Regions from separate parts of the Jeotgalibacillus haloalkalitolerans genome, predicted to be linked through region 1. Evidence: a T-box and tRNA genes for the amino acid it is inferred to sense, from the RefSeq annotation. Region 1 holds a T-box; the other holds one or more tRNA genes.
The links. The T-box of region 1 lies ahead of UFB30_RS08990 (valine--tRNA ligase). A T-box ahead of a tRNA ligase gene usually reads a tRNA of that ligase, here a tRNA-Val.

Region 2: it encodes a tRNA-Val, which carries the amino acid that the T-box ahead of UFB30_RS08990 (valine--tRNA ligase) is inferred to sense. The anticodon was not compared.

The regions. Positions count from the first base shown of each region.
Region 1 covers NZ_JAXQNN010000002.1:773,108-783,801, forward strand. The annotation lists gene UFB30_RS08985 (bifunctional folylpolyglutamate synthase/dihydrofolate synthase) at 1-1,004, opposite strand, end outside; gene UFB30_RS08990 (valine--tRNA ligase) at 1,060-3,699, opposite strand; T-box leader at 3,827-4,049, opposite strand; gene UFB30_RS08995 (YszA family small membrane protein) at 4,155-4,346, shown strand; gene UFB30_RS09000 (hypothetical protein) at 4,328-5,257, opposite strand; gene hemL (glutamate-1-semialdehyde 2,1-aminomutase) at 5,354-6,649, opposite strand; gene hemB (porphobilinogen synthase) at 6,669-7,649, opposite strand; gene UFB30_RS09015 (uroporphyrinogen-III synthase) at 7,693-8,454, opposite strand; gene hemC (hydroxymethylbilane synthase) at 8,456-9,388, opposite strand; gene UFB30_RS09025 (cytochrome c biogenesis protein) at 9,422-10,255, opposite strand; gene hemA (glutamyl-tRNA reductase) at 10,271-10,694, opposite strand, start outside.
Region 2 covers NZ_JAXQNN010000004.1:108,446-119,139, reverse strand. The annotation lists gene UFB30_RS12110 (hypothetical protein) at 1-58, shown strand, start outside; gene UFB30_RS12105 (GNAT family N-acetyltransferase) at 105-527, opposite strand; gene UFB30_RS12100 (YjcG family protein) at 527-1,042, opposite strand; gene UFB30_RS12095 (alpha/beta hydrolase) at 1,126-1,860, opposite strand; gene UFB30_RS12090 (phosphatidylglycerophosphatase A family protein) at 1,998-2,543, shown strand; gene UFB30_RS12085 (TAXI family TRAP transporter solute-binding subunit) at 2,763-3,734, shown strand; gene UFB30_RS12080 (DUF1850 domain-containing protein) at 3,816-4,337, shown strand; gene UFB30_RS12075 (TRAP transporter permease) at 4,357-6,318, shown strand; gene UFB30_RS12070 (hypothetical protein) at 6,389-6,796, opposite strand; tRNA gene UFB30_RS12065 (tRNA-Val) at 6,881-6,952, opposite strand; gene UFB30_RS12060 (NAD(P)/FAD-dependent oxidoreductase) at 7,070-8,188, shown strand; gene UFB30_RS12055 (sensor histidine kinase) at 8,200-9,465, opposite strand; RNA gene ssrS (6S RNA) at 9,558-9,750, shown strand; gene kynA (tryptophan 2,3-dioxygenase) at 9,792-10,610, opposite strand.

The DNA of each region.
Region 1 (10,694 bases):
AATATAAAGTGAATCTTTCGATTGCTATACTTTTGCTGAACGGTTTTCATCATCATGTCAATTCCCTCAGGATTATGGGCCCCATCCATAATTACAAGCGGATCTTCACTGATTGTTTCAAAACGGCCTGGCCAGTAGGTTTTCTCAAGCCCTGCTTTGATTGATTTTTCATCAGGCTCTTTAATAAGCAGACCTGTCATGGTTACTGCAAGTGATGCATTTTCAACCTGATGCGACCCGCTCATAGACGTATTCAGATGAAGGTTCTCATTGTAAATAAACTGTTCACCTGTCTCCTCATATTCTTTATGAATGACGGTAAATTGCTGCCCCAGCTCAAAAACCGGTGCATTCATTTTCCCTGCCTGTGATAAAATCACCTTTCTCGCACCTTCATGCTTCACATTCAGTACTAGCGGCGTCTTTTCCTTAATGATTCCTGCTTTTTCGAATGCAATTTCTTCATAAGTGTCCCCAAGAATACTGACATGATCAAGCCCGATGGATGTAATGCATGTACATAGCGGCTTCACGATGTTGGTTGAGTCAAACCTTCCCCCTAGCCCTACTTCAATCAGCACGTAATCCACGTTTTTTATTTCACCAAAGTAATAAAACATCATTGCAGTGATGACTTCAAACTCTGTCGGACCCCCAAGCTCGTGCTGCTCAAGTTCATCAGCGAGCGGCTTGATCTTATTGACCAGTGCCGTCCAGTCTTCTTCCGGCGCAGGCTTGCCGTTTACAGAAATTCTTTCATTAAACACCTCAAAATAAGGAGATGTAAAACTTCCTACTGAATAGCCACCCTCCTCGAGAATATTTCTTAAAAAACTGAGCGTTGACCCTTTGCCGTTCGTACCGCCAATATGTACCGCGTTTATTTTCAAGTGAGGGTTGCCGAGCCGCTCCATCATCCATTCCATCCGCTCAAGTCCGGGTTTGATCCCGAGTCTCAGCCTGCCATGTATCCAGTTTACTGCTTCCTCAAAATTCTGTATCAATATAATCACTCCTTAAAAAAGCGGACAGACAGTGATGTCTATCCGCTCAAACTTTTTATACTGTGCGCAGTTCTTCGATTCTTGTCTTAACAGCCTCCTGCTTGGACAGATAATCTTTCTGCTTTGCACGTTCCTCTTCTACTACTGCTTCAGGCGCTTTGCTGACAAAACGCTCATTACCGAGTTTCTTCTCTACCCGTTCAACTTCTTTTGTCCACTTGTCGAGCTCTTTTTCAAGACGTTCAATTTCTTCTTCGATATTGATCAGTCCTTCTAAAGGCAGGAACAGCTCTGCGTTAGTTACAACAGCTGACATTGCTTTTTCAGGTGCTTTAACCTCTTTTCCAATCGCAAGGTTTTCAGGGTTACAGAACTTCTCGATGTATGCTTCATTTTTTGTTAAGCGGTCTGCTGTCTGATCATCTGCTGCGCGGATCATCAGGTTTACTTTTTTACTCATTGGCGTATTCACTTCAGCACGGATATTTCTTACAGAGCGAATCACTTCTATTAACAGCTTCATTTCTTCATCCGCTTCACGGTCAATGTGATCCTGATTCACAATTGGCCAAGCCGCTTCAGTAATTGATTTCCCTTCATGCGGAAGGTTCTGCCAGATCTCTTCAGTGATAAACGGCATAAACGGATGAAGCAGACGCATTGTCTGATCCAGTACATGTGCAAGGATTGATCGGGTCGTTTTCTTTGCTTCTTCATCCTCTCCATTCAGTGGAAGTTTCGCCATTTCGATATACCAGCTGCAGAAATCATCCCAGATAAAGTTATAAAGCGTACGGCCAACTTCCCCGAATTCATAGCGGTCTGCCAGACTGGTTACATTCTCGATAGTGTCATTCAGTCGCGTCAGAATCCATTTGTCAGCAACTGATTTTTTACCAGTCAGATCAATTTCATCAAATGTAAGACCATCCATATTCATCAGTGCAAACCTTGAAGCATTCCAGATTTTATTGGCAAAGTTCCAGATTGATTCAACTCTTTCCATTGAGAAACGCAGGTCTTGTCCCGGGGATGAACCAGTTGTCAGTACATAACGCAGAGAGTCAGCGCCATACTGCTCAATCACATCCATCGGGTCAATACCGTTACCAAGGGATTTTGACATCTTGCGACCTTCAGCATCACGTACAAGCCCGTGAATAAGAACATCTTTAAATGGACGCTGATCAGTGAATTCAACCCCCTGGAAAATCATTCGTGATACCCAGAATGCGATAATGTCATAGCCCGTTACAAGTGCTGACGTCGGATAGTATCGCTTTAGATCAGCTGCTTCTTCGTCCGGCCAGCCCATTGTAGAAAACGGCCACAGTGCAGATGAGAACCATGTATCAAGTACATCTTCATCCTGATTCCAGTTCTCAATATCAGCAGGTGCTTCCTCACCTACATACAGCTCACCTGTTTCTTTATGGTACCAGGCAGGAATTCTGTGACCCCACCAGAGCTGTCTTGAAATACACCAGTCTCTGATATTTTCCATCCATCTCATATAAGTGTTTTCAAATCGATTTGGGACGAAATTTACTTTTCCTTCAGTTTCCTGAATATCCATCGCCTGTTTAGCAAGAGGCTCCATTTTTACAAACCACTGCGTAGAAAGATAAGGCTCAACAACCGCTCCGCTTCTCTCTGAATGCCCTACCGAGTGCAGGTGCTCTTCAATTTCAAACAGTACGCCATCTTCCTGAAGGTCTTTGACGATTTGTTTGCGGCATTCGAAACGGTCCATACCCTGATATTTACCTGCATTTTCATTCATTGAGCCATCTTCATTCATGACAAGGACGCGCTCAAGGTTATGTCGGTTACCGATTTCAAAATCATTTGGATCATGCGCAGGTGTAATTTTTACAGCACCTGAACCAAATTCCATATCTACATAATCATCGGCAACAATCTCAATTTCACGTCCGACAATCGGGAGCTTAACCGTTTTGCCGATTAAATGCTTGTAGCGGTCATCTTCCGGGTGCACGGCTACTGCTGTATCACCAAGCATCGTTTCAGGGCGGGTTGTTGCAATTTCGATGTGACCACTGCCATCAGTCAGCGGGTATCTCATATGATAAAATGCACCCTGCACGTCTTTATGGATGACTTCAATATCAGATAAGGCAGTCTTTGTCGCAGGATCCCAGTTAATAATGTATTCTCCGCGGTAGATCAGCCCTTTATTATATAGGTCAATAAATACCTTCTGAACCGCTTTAGATAAACCTTTATCAAGTGTAAAGCGTTCTCTGCTGTAATCAAGTCCAAGACCAAGCTTTGACCATTGCGCACGGATATGCTCTGCGTATTCTTCTTTCCATTTCCATGATTCTTCTAAGAATGCTTCACGCCCAAGTTCATAGCGGGATTTCCCCTGTTCCCGAAGCTTCTGATCAACTTTCGCCTGTGTGGCAATCCCTGCATGGTCCATCCCTGGAAGCCACAGCACATCATATCCCTGCATACGCTTCATTCTTGTCAGGATATCCTGAAGCGCTGTATCCCAGGCATGTCCAAGGTGAAGTTTTCCTGTTACGTTTGGAGGCGGGATAACGATTGTGTATGGTTCTTTGCTCTCATCACTTTGTGCTTCAAATACTTTCTCTTTCAGCCACCACTCATAGCGGCCCTCTTCTATCGCCTTCGGATCATACTTTGTAGGCATTGATGTCTCATTCATATTAAAACCTCCGTAGTGATAATGTATTTTAGATGAGGTGATTAAAAACGACTGTTGATTTTGCCCAACTGCAGTTGCAATCAGCAGCCTTGTTCTAGCTTAAACAACAAAAAAATCCCGTTCGCCATAAAAGGACGAAGGGATTTGATTCGCGGTACCACCTTTTTACACAGACTGATCTCTGTGCACTCAATTAAGATAACGGCTTCTAACCGGCACCGGCTACTAGTTGTTCACCGGTACTGCTCACAGGCGACTTCTGCAGGATCAATTCTGGAAATTCTCTCACCAAATGAATTTCTTCTCTGAAGAACGAAAATCTGCATACTACTCCCGATCAATGCATCTCATATATGATCTATCATAATCAAAATGCCATTGTTCCGTCAATAAAAATCGCAAAAAACCTCTTCCTGCATAAGATATTATAAAAATACTCAGGAGAGGAGTCAATTATGGGAAAGAAAATGTTTCCGAAACCAAAGCCACCCTGGTGGAGAAAGTGCCGCTGTACATTGCAGAAAATTATTATTCCGCTGTGTATTTTTCAGACAATCAGATTATTGCTGCTTCCATCTACAATTGACGTACTGATTCTTGGTTTTTTAATCGGTGTTGCTTGTGTTCTTCACTTTGAATGGATCTGAGCCCCTGGAATCCGGATCAGCTCTCCTCTGTTAAAAGGCCGTCTCGATTCAAACTGATTTGCTTTCATCAGCTGGAGCATCGGAACCCCATATCGCTCTGCGACAGTTTCTGGTGTTTCATCCTGCTGAGCGATATGTATTTTTATGCTGGTGCGCTCTTCTTCCAGAGATTTAATAAAACGTGTGAATGTATCTTCTCTGTTCTTCTGCTCTGTCTGCTCTGATACTTCATCTTCTTTCTCTTCAGCTGTCTGTTCTTCTGCTCTGTCTGTTTCAGTCTCATCCTGCTGCACTTCCTCAACAGGTTCATGCTCTGCCACATCCTCCTGAGGTTCAAACTGCTTTTCTGCTGCATGCTCTTCAGCTGGTTCATTCTGCAGGTCGTGTGCCGCTGATTCTGACTCAGCAGCTTCATTTGTTTCTTCTGTAGCAGCCATACCCTCCCATTGCTCCAACGGATTTGGCAAAACCCTTAACTCCTCCCGCTGCAGTTCCGGCTCAGGCTTCGGTTCTGATATTCCTTCAATCATAATATCTGCAGAGACATTTAAAATTCCGTCCTCCGGGATTTCGTAATCAACATGATCTATATATACTTCCACATCCTGTTTTCTGACTACTCTCGCAGAGGAAATCGAGATTGACAGCGGAAAATGATGTTCAAAGTAGATCAGATCTTCCATCACAATAGATTCCTGAACCTCAGGATTCTTTGAGTTGCGATGTTTTTCCGTTCCAGGTTCATAACTGCCCTCACCTGCTAAATGAAGTGTTCCTTCCACGACTACCTGATCAGCGTGCTCTGTAATGGAAACACTCGGCTCAAATGAAAGAGAGCGCAATTCACTCAGTACATACTCCCCTTTAAAAACAATATTCTCCTGTAATTGATAAATCGTATTTTTCGTCATCACGGCCTCCTTAAAATCTTTTCTTTTATAACTTATGAAAAAAAGAGGCCGGTATGATAAAAACCAGCCCGGATTTTATTCCGGACTGGTTAAGGGTTAACGTTTTGATGCAATTTCTCTGAAGGAAGCTTCAACAGCTTTTAATGTACGTTCCACATCTTCATCACTGTGTACAGTTGAAAGGAACCACCCTTCAAATTGTGAAGGTGGCAGGAACACGCCATTTTCAGCCATCAGTCTGTAAAACTCTCCGAACATTTCAAGATCTGACGTTTTAGCTTTTTCAAAGTTGGTTACTTTTTCATTTGTAAAGAAGAAGCCAAGCATTGATCCCGCACGATTAACCGAATGAGGAATATTATATGTCTCAGCCAATTCTGTGAACCCTGCCTGAAGCTTATCTCCAACCTCAATAAAATGCTGATAGCTTAACTCTGTCAGCTGTGACAGTGTAGCGTATCCTGCAGCCATTGCCAGCGGGTTACCTGATAATGTCCCTGCCTGATAGATCGGGCCGGCCGGTGCGATGAATTCCATAATATCTTTACGTCCGCCAAATGCACCTACCGGCAGGCCGCCACCGATTACTTTTCCAAGACATGTAAGGTCAGGGGTTACACCAAGATGTCCCTGTGCGCAGTTATAACCAACTCGGAAGCCTGTCATCACTTCATCAAAAATAAGAAGTGCCCCGTGGTCAGTTGTTAATGTTCTTAATTCTTCAAGGAAGCCCTCCACCGGAGGCACGACGCCCATGTTACCTGCAACAGGTTCCACAATTACACCGGCGATTTCACTGCCGTATTCTTTGAATACATATTGAATGGATTCAAAGTCATTATAAGGAACTGTGATCGTGTTTTGCGCTACGCTTGCGGGTACGCCAGGTGAGTCAGGCAGTCCAAGTGTCGCCACACCGGATCCGGCTTTAATTAATAGGCTGTCTCCGTGTCCATGATAACATCCTTCAAATTTAACAATTTTATCGCGTCCGGTAAAACCGCGTGCGAGTCTGAGTGCACTCATCGTAGCTTCTGTTCCCGAGGATACCATTCTTACTTTTTCAATTGAAGGTACACGCTCAATCACAAGTTCTGCCAGTTTATTTTCAGCAAGACTTGGTGCACCGAAGCTAGTGCCGCTTTCAGCCGTTTTTTTAATTTCATCAATGACATGATCATCAGCATGACCTAAAATTAATGGTCCCCATGACAGGACATAATCAATATATTCGTTTCCATCAATATCATAAATCTTTGATCCTTTTCCTTTTTCCATAAAAATCGGATCCATGTTAACAGATTTAAATGCACGAACAGGGCTGTTAACCCCGCCTGGCATTAGTTCTGATGCTGTTTTAAATGCTTCTTGAGATTTTTCATATGAACGCATGCTACCGCTCCTTTTACGTTTATTGATCTTTCAGCCAGCGTGAAGCTTCTTTTGCATGATACGTAATGATCAGATCCGCACCAGCGCGCTTCATACTTGTGAGTTTTTCAAGAATGACTTCCTGCTCATTGATCCAGCCGTTTGCAGCAGCTGCTTTGATCATTGAGTACTCTCCGCTTACGTTATAAGCAACAACCGGCAGTGCATGACGGTCTTTTACTTCTCTCATAATGTCAAGATAAGAAAGCGCAGGTTTTACAATCAGAAAATCCGCACCTTCATTTACATCAGAATCCGCTTCTCTGAGTGCTTCAAGACGGTTAGCCGGATCCATCTGATACGTTTTACGGTCACCAAATTGTGGTGAGCTGTGCGCTGCATCTCTGAATGGACCATAAAAACTTGAAGAATATTTCACTGCATAACTCATAATCGGCACATCATGGAAGCCCGCTTCATCAAGTCCGTAACGGATCGCTGCTACAAAGCCATCCATCATGTTAGATGGCGCAATAATGTCAGCGCCAGCTTTCGCCTGACTGACTGCTGTTTTTGCAAGCAGGTCAAGTGTTGGATCATTCAGCACTTTTCCGCCTTCAATCACACCACAGTGACCATGGTCTGTATATTGGCACAGGCATGTATCTGCAACGACAACCATATCCGGCGCTTCTTTCTTAATCAGCCTGGTTGCCTGCTGAACGATACCTTCTTCAGCATATGCCTGAGAGCCTACAGCATCTTTTTCTTTCGGTACACCAAAAAGAATGACAGACTTGATGCCAAGTGACTGACATTCATTGATTTCATTCATTACCCCATCAAGTGAGACGTGATAAACGCCTGGCATTGAAGGCACTTCACGGTGTATATTCTCTCCTTCAACCACAAACAAAGGATAGATAAAGTCTTCCGGACGAAGCCATGTTTCACGTACCATTGAACGCAGTGAGTCAGATCCTCTCAGTCTGCGATGACGGTCAAATTGTAATTCATTCATTTGATAACCCTCCTGAGTGCTGTTAACAAGCTTGTTAAAGGTTTTACTTCAGAGTCACAGCGATCTTTTCAATCATCGCTTCCATTGTATATTCTGAAGGTTCGATATGTACAGGAAGAGGGATTGCTTTTAAAGCATCGGATGTGGTCGGCCCCACACTTGCAATTTTGATCAGTCCCTCCCTGATATTAGATAGCAGCTTTTGATCAGAACCAACTGCTTTAATGAAACGTTCGGCAGCTGATGGTGAAAAAAAGGTAATTACATCAGCCTCTTTCAGTTCATTCAGCAGATCTGCTGACATATCAGGAACCGTATTTTTATAGACTGTCCAGCTGATACATTTGTGTCCCTTTGCTGCAAGAAACTTCGCAATTTCTCCGCGGGAAAGGTCTCCCTGAGGAAAAAGAACAGGCCCTTCAACAGATTCAGTGAAATTCTTTTTAAAACTCGCAGCCGAATAAAGAGGAGGAATGTAATGAACCGGTAACCCCTCATTTTTCAAAGCTTCCGCAGTCTTTGAACCCACCGCACTGATTTTTTTCCCGAAGATCAGCTCTTTTATTCCGGCAGCTTCCAGTAATCTGCAGAAATAATACACCCCATGCTTGCTCGTAAAGATAATCCAGTCAGCATTTTTTAACTGATCTTTTTTCTGCTCATCTATAACCATCACTTCAGCTTCGATTTGAATCATAGGGGTTATAATCGGTTTTCCACCCATTGCTTCAATAAGCTTACGGTCATTTTCCGATGAGTGTAAGTCTCTTGTCAGTACAACTTTCGCCCCGTTCAGGGATGCCATTTTACTGACCTTCCTGTTCCAGTTTTACCTGGTCAATTAATGCTTTAGCACCCTGTTCTGTCAGGATTTCAGCTGCTTTCAGCCCTACCTCAATCGGATCATTTCCTCTGATCACTTCTTTGTATACTTTTTTTCCATCAGGAGATGCCACTAATGCTGTCAGGGATACGCCATCTTCTATCTGCGTTGCATAACCAGCAATTGGTACCTGACATCCACCTTCCATCTTGTGAAGGAAAGTACGCTCAGCCGTAACAGTCTGCGCTGTTTCCTGATCACTGAAGCGGTTCAGCAATTCTCTTAATTCAGTATCGGTTTCTCTGCATTCAATTGAAAGTGCACCTTGACCGATTGCAGGAAGGCAATCCTCTGGTGATAGAAATTCCGATACGACATCTTTTGACCAGCCCATTCTTGAAAGTCCGGCTGCAGCCAGGATGATTGCATCAAAGTTTTCAGTTTCAAGCTTTTTAAGCCGCGTATCAATGTTTCCACGAATCCATTCAACCTTGAGGTCAGGTCTTACTGCAAGAATCTGTGCACCGCGTCTCAGGCTGCTTGTTCCTACAATCGCTCCTGCCGGTAATTCTGCAAGCGTTTCGTTATTTTTCGAAATAAGTGCATCCCTTGGGTCTTCACGTACAGGAATGCTTCCGATAATCAGGCCTTCCGGGAGCTCAGCAGGCATATCCTTCATACTGTGAACAGCCATATCAATCTCTCCATCAATCATCGCCTGTTCAATTTCCTTTACAAACAGACCCTTGCCTCCCACTTTTGAAAGCTTCACATTCTGAATCTGGTCACCTTTTGTTACAATTTCTTTGATTTCAAATTCTGTTCCAGGTTCAAGCGCCTTCAGCTGCTCAATGACCCATTTTGTCTGTGTAATCGCAAGCTTACTTCTGCGTGATCCTACAATAATTTTTCTCATAAATAAATGCCTCCAATGAATAGTTATCGTGATTTAGACTGACCAGAAATGGAATGAAGATAATCTGCTTCCAAGCAGAAAGTTAATCAGCAGACAGCCAAAAGCAGCTGTATTAAACAGCGCAAGTGACTTTCCTGACTGTCCTTTCCCAAACCTCCTGTATAAAAACACACCATAAATTGCTAACAGCAGGAATGAACCTGAAATTTTAATATCGTACCAGAGTACTGTCGGTAATGATACAACTGCCCACTGCACACCAAGGATCAGGCTCAGTAACAGCAGCGGAAACCCAATACTGTTTAATATCACTGACCCTTTTTCAAGCTTAGCAAGGTCAGTGATGCGCTGTATCTTCTGTCCCCACTTTTTCTGTTTTAACAATCTGTATTGAAGCAGATACAGAATGGAAAAAACAACGGATATTGAGAAGGCGGCATAGGATACGATCGCCATGGTGATATGGATCAGCAGCAGTTCCGACATCAGTCTTTCAGCTGCTGCTTCTGTACTCGCCTGAACCGGTGCGAATGTATGTATCGCCATAAAAGTAAAGCCGATCAGGTTAACAAAAAAGACAGTAAAATCGATTTTCATCAAACGGTTCAGAATAAGTGAAAGCGTCAGTAATACCCAGGCATAAAAATAAATGCCTTCAAAAAGTGTTAATACCGGAAACCTTCCTGTTCTGAACATGTAAAGAAATAAAAAAATTGTTTGAAGAACCCAAACAATTGACAAAAGCCAGAAGGCAACGCGATTCGCCTTCTGGTCTCTCTGTACATAATCCATAAAATATAATAGCACGCTGATTGCATAGAGGATAATCATGACTTCATGCAGCCGTGTCATTGACAGTTCAAACATGTGTGATCCTCCCAATCAACTTTGCAGTGAAAGCTGAGGCTCTAATTTTACTGATTCAGCAGTTTTTTCACGACGTTCAGTTTCCTGCGTCAAATTAAAAATCTGTTTGAACAGCTCAAGTTTTTCATCACCGTCAGGTAATGCAGCCAGTTCTTTTGCCTGCAAAATCGGATCTTTTAATAATTGGTTAATAATACTCTTTGTGTGTTTGTTGAGTACTTTGCGCTCACGGTCTGTCAGGCTTGGCATTTTGCGTTCAATGCTTTCCATTGTTTCCGCCTGAATTGCCAATGCTTTTTCGCGCAGCTCAGAGATAACAGGAACAACACCAAGCATATTCAGCCATTCTTTAAATGCAACAATTGCTTCTTCTACCATAAGACCGATCTGTTCAGCTGCCTGTTTGCGCTCTTCAAGGTTCGCCTGAACAATTCCTTCA
Region 2 (10,694 bases), on a different contig from region 1:
GCCACATCTGATTCCAAAAGTAACAGGTAAAGGTCAAAACTTTAATGCATCAATTTGAATAGAATGTTAAAAGCAGCTGCTTATTTTACGCAGCTGCTTTATCTTTATATTTCTTTTTGCATGGTAAAGTGGGGGATTCCGGCATCCATAAATTCGTCAGAGATCACCTGATACCCGAGCTTTTTATAAAATCCAAGCGCATGTGTCTGAGCATTTAAAATCAGGGCTTCAACGCCTGATTCCCTCGCATGAATTTCAATTTCTTTCATGAGTAAAACGCCTGCATGTTGTCCGCGAAGTGTTTTCTTCACACATACTCGTTCAACTTTTCCTTTTCCGTCCTTGATTCTGAATCTGCCGGCTCCTGAAGGCTGATCTTCAGCATACAGCACGAAATGAGTGGCAGTCTGATCAAAAGCATCCAGCTCAAGATCTTCAGGCACCTGCTGTTCTTTTACAAATACTTCTTTTCTTACTTCAAATGCCTGGTTTAATTCCTTATCCGTTTCAACTTTCTTTACATACATCAGCTGTCGCCACCTAAACGGTAAGTTTCATATACGGTCCACGAGCCATTTTCAAGCTGATATAACAAGTGGAAGCGGTCAACAGTCTCTTCATGGTCAACACCTGCCATACGGAGTGAACCGTATACATCGGAGTGTTCATCATTAGATAACTTCTGAGCAATCGTAATATGCGGAACAAATGAATACTGAGATTCACCGCCAAAGTCACTGCTGTGAAGGGATTGATAAAGCGTCAACAGTTCAGGAACGGCATCAACCTTCATATAAATCACATTATTAACTGGCTGGAATGAACTGATTTTATATGCTCTTAATGTAAAAGGCTCAGCATTCTTAGCCACTTCACCTAACTTTTCAGCAATCACATTAATTTCATCATCTGTCGCTTCAAATGGCTCTTTCAAAGTCAAATGAGGCGGAATCAGCGAGTAATGAGGATCATAGCGTTTCCGGTAAGAGTTAGCAAGATCCTGTAATTTTTTTGAAGGGAATACTGCGATACCAAACTTCATAAATGTCAGCCTCCTCTTTTCACATCATAAAATAGTCACTGTCTCATACAATTATATCAGACAAATAGTTGAATATTGCTTGCTTAGTAAGAAGTTTTTCCAAACATTTTTTCCATCACGCGTTTAAGATCCGGCTGCCAGTATTTCCAGGAATGCTCGCCGTCAAACTCATCATAAAAAACGCTGTAATTCTTACCTTCCATCACCTGGTGCAGTTCCCTGTTTGGTTCAAGAAAGTTTGCTTCCGATCCATTGGTTGTCTTTACTGATGTTTCGCCTTTTCCAATAATATGATAAAAATTGATCAGCTGAACGTCTTTGAACTGCTCTGCATTTAGAATGACGTCATCATTGACAAGAGGGGACTGCATAATCACGCGTCCAAAAGTGTTCGGATATTTTAAAGCAGTCTGAAATGACACAGTGCCGGCAAGTGAATCACCGATCAGTGCGCGTCCGATACCAATATTGTAAGTAGGGTATAATTCATCAATAAATGGCACCAGTTCCCTTGCGATGAATCTGACGTATGCATCATGCTGACTGCCACTCGGATGATATTTATCATAACGGTCCTTTACATTTTTATAAGGCACCCCGACGAAAATCAGGTTTTCGATTTTTTCTTCTTCATTCAGCTGATCCAGCAGTCTTGGTACTCTGCCAAGCTGAAAATAATCTTTTCCATCCTGGGCGATCAGCACTGTGTATTTATATAAAGGCGAATAGTTATGAGGAAGATAGACGAGCAGATTCATCTCTTCCTGCAGTGCCTCACTGTATAGCTGATGTTCTTTTACTGTTCCGGTCTTAGGCATCAAAAATCCTCCCTGTTACAAAAAAAGTTTGAAGCGTTTACAAATAGATTGTATCATATCAGTCTATACAGTTCTCAAATTCAATTTACGCTGAATAGATTGAATGATGGCAACATAACGATTAAAGGAGATTTTATATGAAAAATGAAAGAGTTCACTCTCATGATGTAACACAGGCTGCTTATAACGTCCTGAAAGAACGTGGCGTTACGATTGATGATATTGCTGAAATCGTGTATGAAATGCAGGGACCTTATAATGAAAAACTGCAGCTTGATGAATGCGTTGAAAGCGTTGAAAAGGTGCTATTAAAAAGAGAAATGCAGCATGCAATTCTTGTTGCCGTTGAACTTGACCGCCTTGCAGAGCAAAAAAAACTGACAGAGCCTCTGCAGTCACTAGTAGAAACGGATGAAGGTCTTTTTGGAGTGGATGAAACGATTGCCCTCGGTGCTTCACTCGGCTACGGCAGTATCGCAGTCACAACATTTGGACATCTGGATAAAAATAAAATCGGTATTATTGAAAAGCTTGATACCAAAAGGGGTGGTGGCATCCATACATTCCTTGACGATATGGTTGCTGCTATTGCGGCAAATGCTTCATCCCGCCTTGCTCACAGACTGAGGGATATTGAAGAGAACCTGCCAAAAAATGAAAGAAGAATTATTGAAGACGAATAAATATATTCAAATTTTATACAAACCCTCCTATAAAATTGTATGAAAATTTACATCTGACGTCATAATTGTCATGAAATCGACAGCGTTTTCATAGTTGATTTGACAGCTTTTGATGTAAATTGGAACTTGTACAAAATGATTTAAGTTTGACACAAATGTAATATTGCGTGATAAAATAGTATACGTAGTTATGCAATTTTATAAGGAGGGGGAACTACGTTGAAAAACAAAAAGTTTTATTTGAGCATGATTCTGCTTCTTGCAGTATCTATGATTCTTGCAGCCTGCGGCGGTGAAGACAGCGGCAGCGGAGATGGTGAAGGCGGTTCAGAACAGCCTGAATTTATTAACATCGCTACTGGCGGTACTGGTGGTACATACTATCCGCTTGGTGGTACATTTGCACAGCTGATTGAAGATGAGACAGGCATTACAACAACTGCTAACACTTCAAACGCATCAGCTGAAAACATGGCAATGATCGACAATGAAGAAGTTGAAATTGCGTTCGTTCAGACGGATATCGCCTCTTACGCTGTTGAAGGAACACAAATGTTTGATGCACCAATCGAAACAATCCAGGGACTTGCTACACTTTACCCTGAAACAATTCAAATCGTAACAAGTGCTGATTCAGGTATCGAATCAGTTGAAGATCTTGCAGGTAAAACAGTTTCTGTAGGTGAGTCAGGTTCAGGTACACGTCTGAATGCTGAACAGATTCTTGAAGTTCATGGAATGTCATTTGACGATATGGACGTTCAGAACCTTTCATTCGATGATTCAACTACTGGAATTCAGGATGGATCAATTGATGCTGCATTTATCACTGGTGGAACACCAACTGGAGCTGTAGAAGGACTTGCTGCTCAGGTTGATGTAGTGATTGTTCCAATCGAAGCAGATATGGCTCAGGCACTGATGGATGAATATCCATTCTACTCAGAAGATGAAGTTGCTTCAGGTACTTACGGTCTTGAAGAAGCAGTTCCAACTGTAGCTGTACAGGCGATGCTTGCTGTATCTTCTGAACTGTCAGAAGATGTTGTTTACGACATTACAGCTGCAATCTTTGAAAATACTGACTCAATTACTCACCCTAAAGGTGAATTTATCACTGTAGATACTGCACTTGAGGGAATCGGAATCGATGTACACCCTGGTGCTCAGCGTTACTACGACGAGCAGTAATTGTATGATTGTATGAAATACGATGAGGCAAACAGGTCCTGACAGGGCCTGTTTGCCCATTCTTATGGAGTTGTAAAAGAAATGCAGAAGAAAAAAATGATTCCGGTCTTGATCATTGTCATAGCAGGAGTATTTTTTGCTGCTGTATTTCTGCCAGTCAGACAGGCAATCACATTTCACCATCAGCAGTCAGGAGAACTGATCAGTTATATCCCCGTATCAGACCAGAAAGATTTTCATTTAAGCTATACACATTCAATTCACAAATCAGAAGTAATTGATTTTTATGAGATTACAAAAGAAAACGAGATCAGACAAGTGGCACTGGAGTATGAGGATATGGCGATTGGTATGCCATCAAATGCAATGTACGAAGGTGAAGAATTTGTTGAAAAGGATGGGAAATACAGGATTGAACATATGAATCGTCTGTTTCCATCTATTAATCTGCATACAAGTCAGGTCGTAGTCAGTCATGTATTTCACTACCATGACAAGGATTATGCCCTGGATGACTATATTGAACCTGGAACATTTATTACAATATCTATTAAAAAATTGACATTAGCAGAGTTATTGAGAGGAGTTGGGATGGATGACTGAGGAAAAAAACAAGGCTGAAATGGAGCACAAAGATGAAGAGCAGTTTGGTGAAAAAGAGCAGAAGGACCTGCTTGCGAAGTACGATCCGGATGCAAGAACCAAGCAATATGAAGGCCTTTTAAACTGGGTTGTCTTTATCGGGCTGATTGCTTTTTCGGTTTTTCAGATCTACGCAGCAATTACACAGTCTATTCCGAGACAAACGCTATTATCTATTCACTTAGGTTTTGCACTTACTTTAGTATTTCTTCTTTTCCCTGTTACAAAAAAGAAGGTTGGACACAACAAACTCACTTGGTACGACAGCATCCTGGCGCTGTTATCTATCTGGGTAGGTGCATATTACCCATTAAATGAAGACCGGATTGTCAATACGATCGGTTCGATTTCACCAATGGACTTCTGGACAGGTCTGATTGCCATCCTGTTGGTCCTTGAAGCGACAAGACGTGCAGTAGGTCTTCCAATTATGATCATTGCTGTAACCTTTATGGCGTATGCTTATTTTGGTCCTCAAATGCCAGGTTTCCTGAGACACAGAGGATTAGACCTTGAAGCACTTGTTAATACAATGTTCATTTCTTCAGAAGGTATATTCGGAACACCGTTATACGTATCTGCAACATTTATTTTCTTATTCCTGTTATTCGGGGCATTCCTCGTTAAAACAGGAATTGGGCAGTACTTTAATGACCTTGCTGTTGCATTTGCAGGGAAAGCGATCGGCGGACCTGCAAAAGTCGCTATTTTCTCAAGTGCGATGCAGGGAACAATCAGCGGTAGTTCAGTTGCAAACGTAGTAACTTCCGGTTCATTTACAATTCCAATGATGAAAAGGCTTGGCTACCGTAAAGAGTTTGCCGGCGGGGTAGAGGCGGCAGCTTCTACCGGTGGACAGCTCATGCCGCCGATCATGGGGGCTGCAGCGTTCCTGATGGTTGAATTTATCGGTGGGGTTACTTACTGGGAAATTGCCAAAGCAGCTACAATTCCTGCTTTACTGTACTTCGCAGGGATCTGGATCATTACACACTTTGAAGCAAAAAGAATCGGTCTGACCGGTTTGCCTGACTCAGAAATTCCAAAAAAGTCAGAAGTACTTAAAAAGATTTACTTACTTACACCAATCTTTGCTGTTATTTTCTTACTGCTCGATGGTAATTCAATTATCAGAGCAGCGCTTTATTCAATTGTCATCACAATTCTAGTCAGCATGATCCGAAAGGATACTAGAATCAACATCAGAAAGTTTTTCGATGGTCTTGCAGATGGTGCAAGAACGGCATTATCAGTTGCTGTAGCAACCGCTTGTGCCGGTATCATTGTAGGGGTTGTAACACGTACGGGACTTGGTCTTAAGCTTGCAAACGGGCTTGTAGAACTATCCGGCGGTATTTTGTTACTGACATTATTCTTCACAATGTTTGCGGCGATCATCCTTGGTATGGGATCACCAACAACTGCAAACTATGTTATTACAGCTACGATTGCAGCACCGGCTCTGATTTTGCTTGACGTGCCGCCGCTTGCAGCTCACCTGTTTGTATTCTATTTTGGTATTGTAGCTGATATTACACCACCTGTTGCGCTCGCAGCGTTCGCCGCCGCAGGGGTATCGGGCGGGGAACCGATACGAACCGGAGTGAATGCCGCCAAGCTTGCCATTGGTGCATTTATCATCCCGTACATGTTTGTACTTTCTCCTCAGCTCTTACTGATTGATACGAATGCAGGGGAGATCACACTTTCAGTCATCACTGCACTTGCTGGTATGACAGCGATTGGTGCTGCTGTAATCGGATACTGGTATCGACCGGTTCATCCGGTTGAAAGAATTCTTGCGCTGGCAGCAGGAATTATGCTGATCTATCCGGAAGGAATTACAGATTTACTGGGTGCTGGACTATTTGTTGCACTTCTGATCATCCAGTTCGTCTGGAAGAGAAAAGGGAAGGACAACCTCCAAACCGCTAAAGCATAAAATAAGCATCCCGTTGTCGGCCGTAAAGCCGATAACGGGATGCTTTTTAAATATGTTAAGACGCCTGTGTCTATTTACATTTTGAATGTTTTTCTCCTAACCTTGTAGCCCAGGATTCACACCAGAAATCATCATAAGGTTTAAGCATGATTCCTTTTGCTGCCTGAATATTTCTTACGTGATAACGGATAGCGGAAGGGATGGTTACGGCAAAAATCATGAATGGTCCCAATAGCAGGTTTTGAAAACTGTGTCCATATTCGTGCGATTTAAGCCTGTCTGAGGCATTTTTCTGAACAAATAAGAACCCTCCGAAGTTAACACCGCCCCATTTTTCTCCAATCTCAAAATAAACGGCATGGTTATATCTTTCAGGTTTTATACCCAGACATAACAAAATCACAGTTATCAATAAACCAAACAGATTAATCACGATGCCCCAGGATAACTGAATGAACCAGAAAAGATAAATGTTCATTTTGATCTCCTTTTTTAAGAACTTGAGTTTATTTTAGCGGTAAAAAGGCATAAAAAAAAGCACTTTTATAAAAGTGCTTGCGGATGACCTGTGAGGGACTTGAACCCCCGACCCCTTCCCTGTCAAGGAAGTGCTCTCCCACTGAGCTAACAGGTCATATTTAAATATTGATGAGGTTTCATATGTATGAAGACAAATATTATATTACCTTTTAGACAATTCATTGTCAATCAGTTATTGTTTTAAAAGAGAAGATTTAAACGAGGTGTCAGTATGAAAAGTTATATTGTGATTGGCGGCGGCATTGCAGGTGCGTCAGCTGCCTACTATTTATCCAGGCAAGATTGTTCAGTTACATTAATTGATCGTGAGGATGCCGGCCAGGCAACAGGTGCTGCAGCAGGTATTATTTGTCCCTGGCTGTCACAGAGAAGAAATAAAAAATGGTACTTTCTTGTGAAGGAGGGGGCAGCATATTATCCTGAGTTAATTGAAATGCTGAAAGAAGATGGTGAAACTGATACAGGCTATAAAAAAACCGGCGGGATTGCCCTTCACAAAGAAGAAGCAAAAAGAGATAAAATGATCGAACGTGCATTGAAGAAGAAAGAAGAGGCCCCTGAAATCGGTGAAATTACTGCTTTAACCCCTTCAGAAGTAAAAGAACAATTTCCTTATCTGACCGAAATGTTTTATGGGGTCAATGTTTCCGGTGCTGCAAGAGTTGACGGCAGGAAGCTGAGAGCATCACTTGTAAGAGGATTGAAAAAAAATGGTGGCAGACTTGTCACAGGAGATGCAGCACTTACGATTGAGCGTAACCGGGCGACCGGTGCCCGGGTCAATGGTGAGAAGCTGCAAGCTGACCTGGTCATTCTCGCTGCAGGCGCCTGGGCACCGGAGGTTTTAGCATCAGCTGGTATTGATGTGGATGTATCCTATCAGAAAGCGCAAATTGTTCATCTGGGTGTTGAAGAAGATACAGACAGGCTTCCTGTTGTATTGCCGCCTGGAGATCAGTATTTACTTGCATTTGATGATGGACGGATTGTAGCAGGTACAACACATGAAAATGACCGGCCAATGGATGATAAAGTTACAGCAGGGGGTGTAGCTGACATTTTGAGTAAGACTTTAAACATCGCTGCAGGTCTGCATCACGCTGAGTTAATTGAGACAAGGGTTGGTTATAGACCGTTCACACAAGGTTTTTTGCCTGTTGCAGGGGCTTTCCGTCAAATAGAGCAGCTTCTATTTATTAATGGGCTGGGCTCTTCAGGACTGACTTCAGGACCGTTTATCGGGAAGGAAGTAGCAAAAATGGCGATCGGTGAGGAGTCGATGATTGACCCGGATGACTATCCGGTTGAAAATATCATAAAAGAGCGCTGAATTGCGCTCTTTTACGGTGCTTTATAGACGGGTAGCTGTATTTCGAAGGTTGTCCCATGATTTTTTACACTTGTTACTTTTACGGAGCCGCCGATTGCCCTGATAATACTGTATGAAACCATCAGGCCTAAACCTGTTCCTTTTTCCTTTGTTGAAAAGTAGGGCTCGCCAAGTCTGTTAACTTCTTCGTCACTCATTCCGTAACCCTGATCTTTTACAATCAATACATATCCATTCTGTTGCTGTGATGCTTCGATGGTTAGTATGCCGCCGTCTGGCATTGCTTCAATTCCATTTTTAAAGATATTAATCAGGCTTTGCTGGAATTGCTTTTTCTCTGCCAGCAGCAGTGCACGTTCCGGGAGCTGATCCTTGAGAAGGATATTTACATTGTTCATATTGGCAAGAGGCTGGATCACGTTGACTGAATGATTCAGTTCTTCCTTCATTTTAATCATATCCTGTTGATCAGATGCAGGCTTTGCGAATGTAAGGTAATCGTTAATGATATCAGTCGCATGATCGATCTCTTTCAGTGCGGTATTTAAATAATAACGCTGCTGCTCATCCTGATCACGGTCCTGCACCGCCATCTGGATAAATCCTCTGCTGACTGTAAGCGGGTTTCTTACTTCGTGAGAAATGCTCGCAGCCAGGTGGCTCACCACTGATAATTTTTCCGCTCTGATTAAATCATTCAATATTAAAAAGTTTGTTCTGATGATTTCCCATAAAATCAACGCAACAATTAATCCAACTACATTAATAATTGTAAAAGTAATCCAGACATCAAGAGGCATTAATACATCAAAAATTAAATAAGATAATGTCAGGTTGCAAATTACAAGAAAAGATACGAGAAAGGTACCGATGCATATTTTCCCCGGAATCTTTGAGCGCTGAAACTGCTTCATAAAAATAAAATAAAAAATCCAGATGACACACAGGGTTATGGTTGACACAAGTACACCATCACCGCCGAGGATTGCTCTGCTGATGAGTGCAACTGCAGTTAAGAAAATACCCATTGGATAACCGCCATATAATGTCCCTAACACAATGGGCACAGCTCTCAGGTCCCAAAGAAATCCTTCATTGATGGTAAATGGGAAGGAGAGGCATAAGAGAATGGAAATGGCAGGAAAAATCGCAGCAAACTTTCCCTCTTTTTTCTGAAGACGGTTCCGGTAAGAATAAAAATAAACGATCTGTATAAATAATAAGGGAAGAATCATTAATAAAAAATTTACAAGCAGGTCTTTTGTTAAAACATCCATATATCATACTCCATACTATTAGTCAGTACGTATCATATCATAAATTTAAGCATTAAGATTGAAAAAATCCTGATGGTACGCTATGATTCTAATTCAGGCTGCGTTGTTCGTATGTTCTAAGTAAGTTTTAACCTTTGATCTGTTAACGGGAGTTTTAAATAAAAGCCGGATTGTCATGCCTCATCAGCGTATGAGGACGCGCATGAACGCTTTTGCGAACACCCACTTTGAGGAGTGGTGGTTTAAAAACTTTCTTAATTAAACTACGGCAAAGGCGGCTGTTAAACCGGGGGATACCCCGGTTTTTTTGCGTCTGAAAGCTTACTTTACAGTTCAGTTCTCAAATCCCAAAGCTCAGGGAAGAAGTATGAATCCAGAACACTTTTTAAGTAATTGACTCCTGATGAACCGCCCGTTCCTTTCTTAAATCCGATAATCCTTTCAACTGTTTTCATATGACGGAAACGCCACTGCTGATGCCAGTCTTCAAGGTCAACTAATTTTTCAGCGAGCTGGTAAAGAGTCCAGTATGTCTGACTATCTTTATAAACCGCACTCCATGCAGCTTTTACTTCTTCACTTTTTACATAAGGCTTTGAGAAATCTCTATTCAGTAATTCCTCAGGGATTTGAAAGCCTGCCTCATATAACTTATCAATCGCGATATCATAAAGTCCTTTTTCCTGATAAGCCTGATTAAGCACATCATAAATCTCCTGATCCTGTTCGTAGATTTTCAGGATATGCGGAATTTTATAGCCAAGTGAAAATTCAATTAAGCGGTACTGATAGGATTGAAAGCCTGAAGCTTTACCAAGAGAGTCCCGGAACTCAATATATTCTGATGGCGTCATGGTAGCCAGCACGTCCCAGGCTTTAATGATCTGCTCCTGAATTTTTGACACGCGTGCAAGCTGCTTGAAAGCCGGCTCAAACTGGTTATGCTTCAGCGAATCACATGCTGCTTGTATTTCATGGATAATCAGCTTCATCCAGAGCTCACTGACCTGATGGATAATGATAAAGAGCATTTCATCATGATGCCCGGAAAGCCGGTTTTGTGAAGCGAGTAATTGATCAAGAGATAAATAATCTGCATAAGTCATCTCATTTTTAAAGTCTGTATATACATTTTGATCGCTCATTGGTTCCACTTCCTTTTTAAATAATGTACGTCGATTATCATTTTAACAAATCGATCGAAGTGCAGAGGGAAAATTAAAAATAAT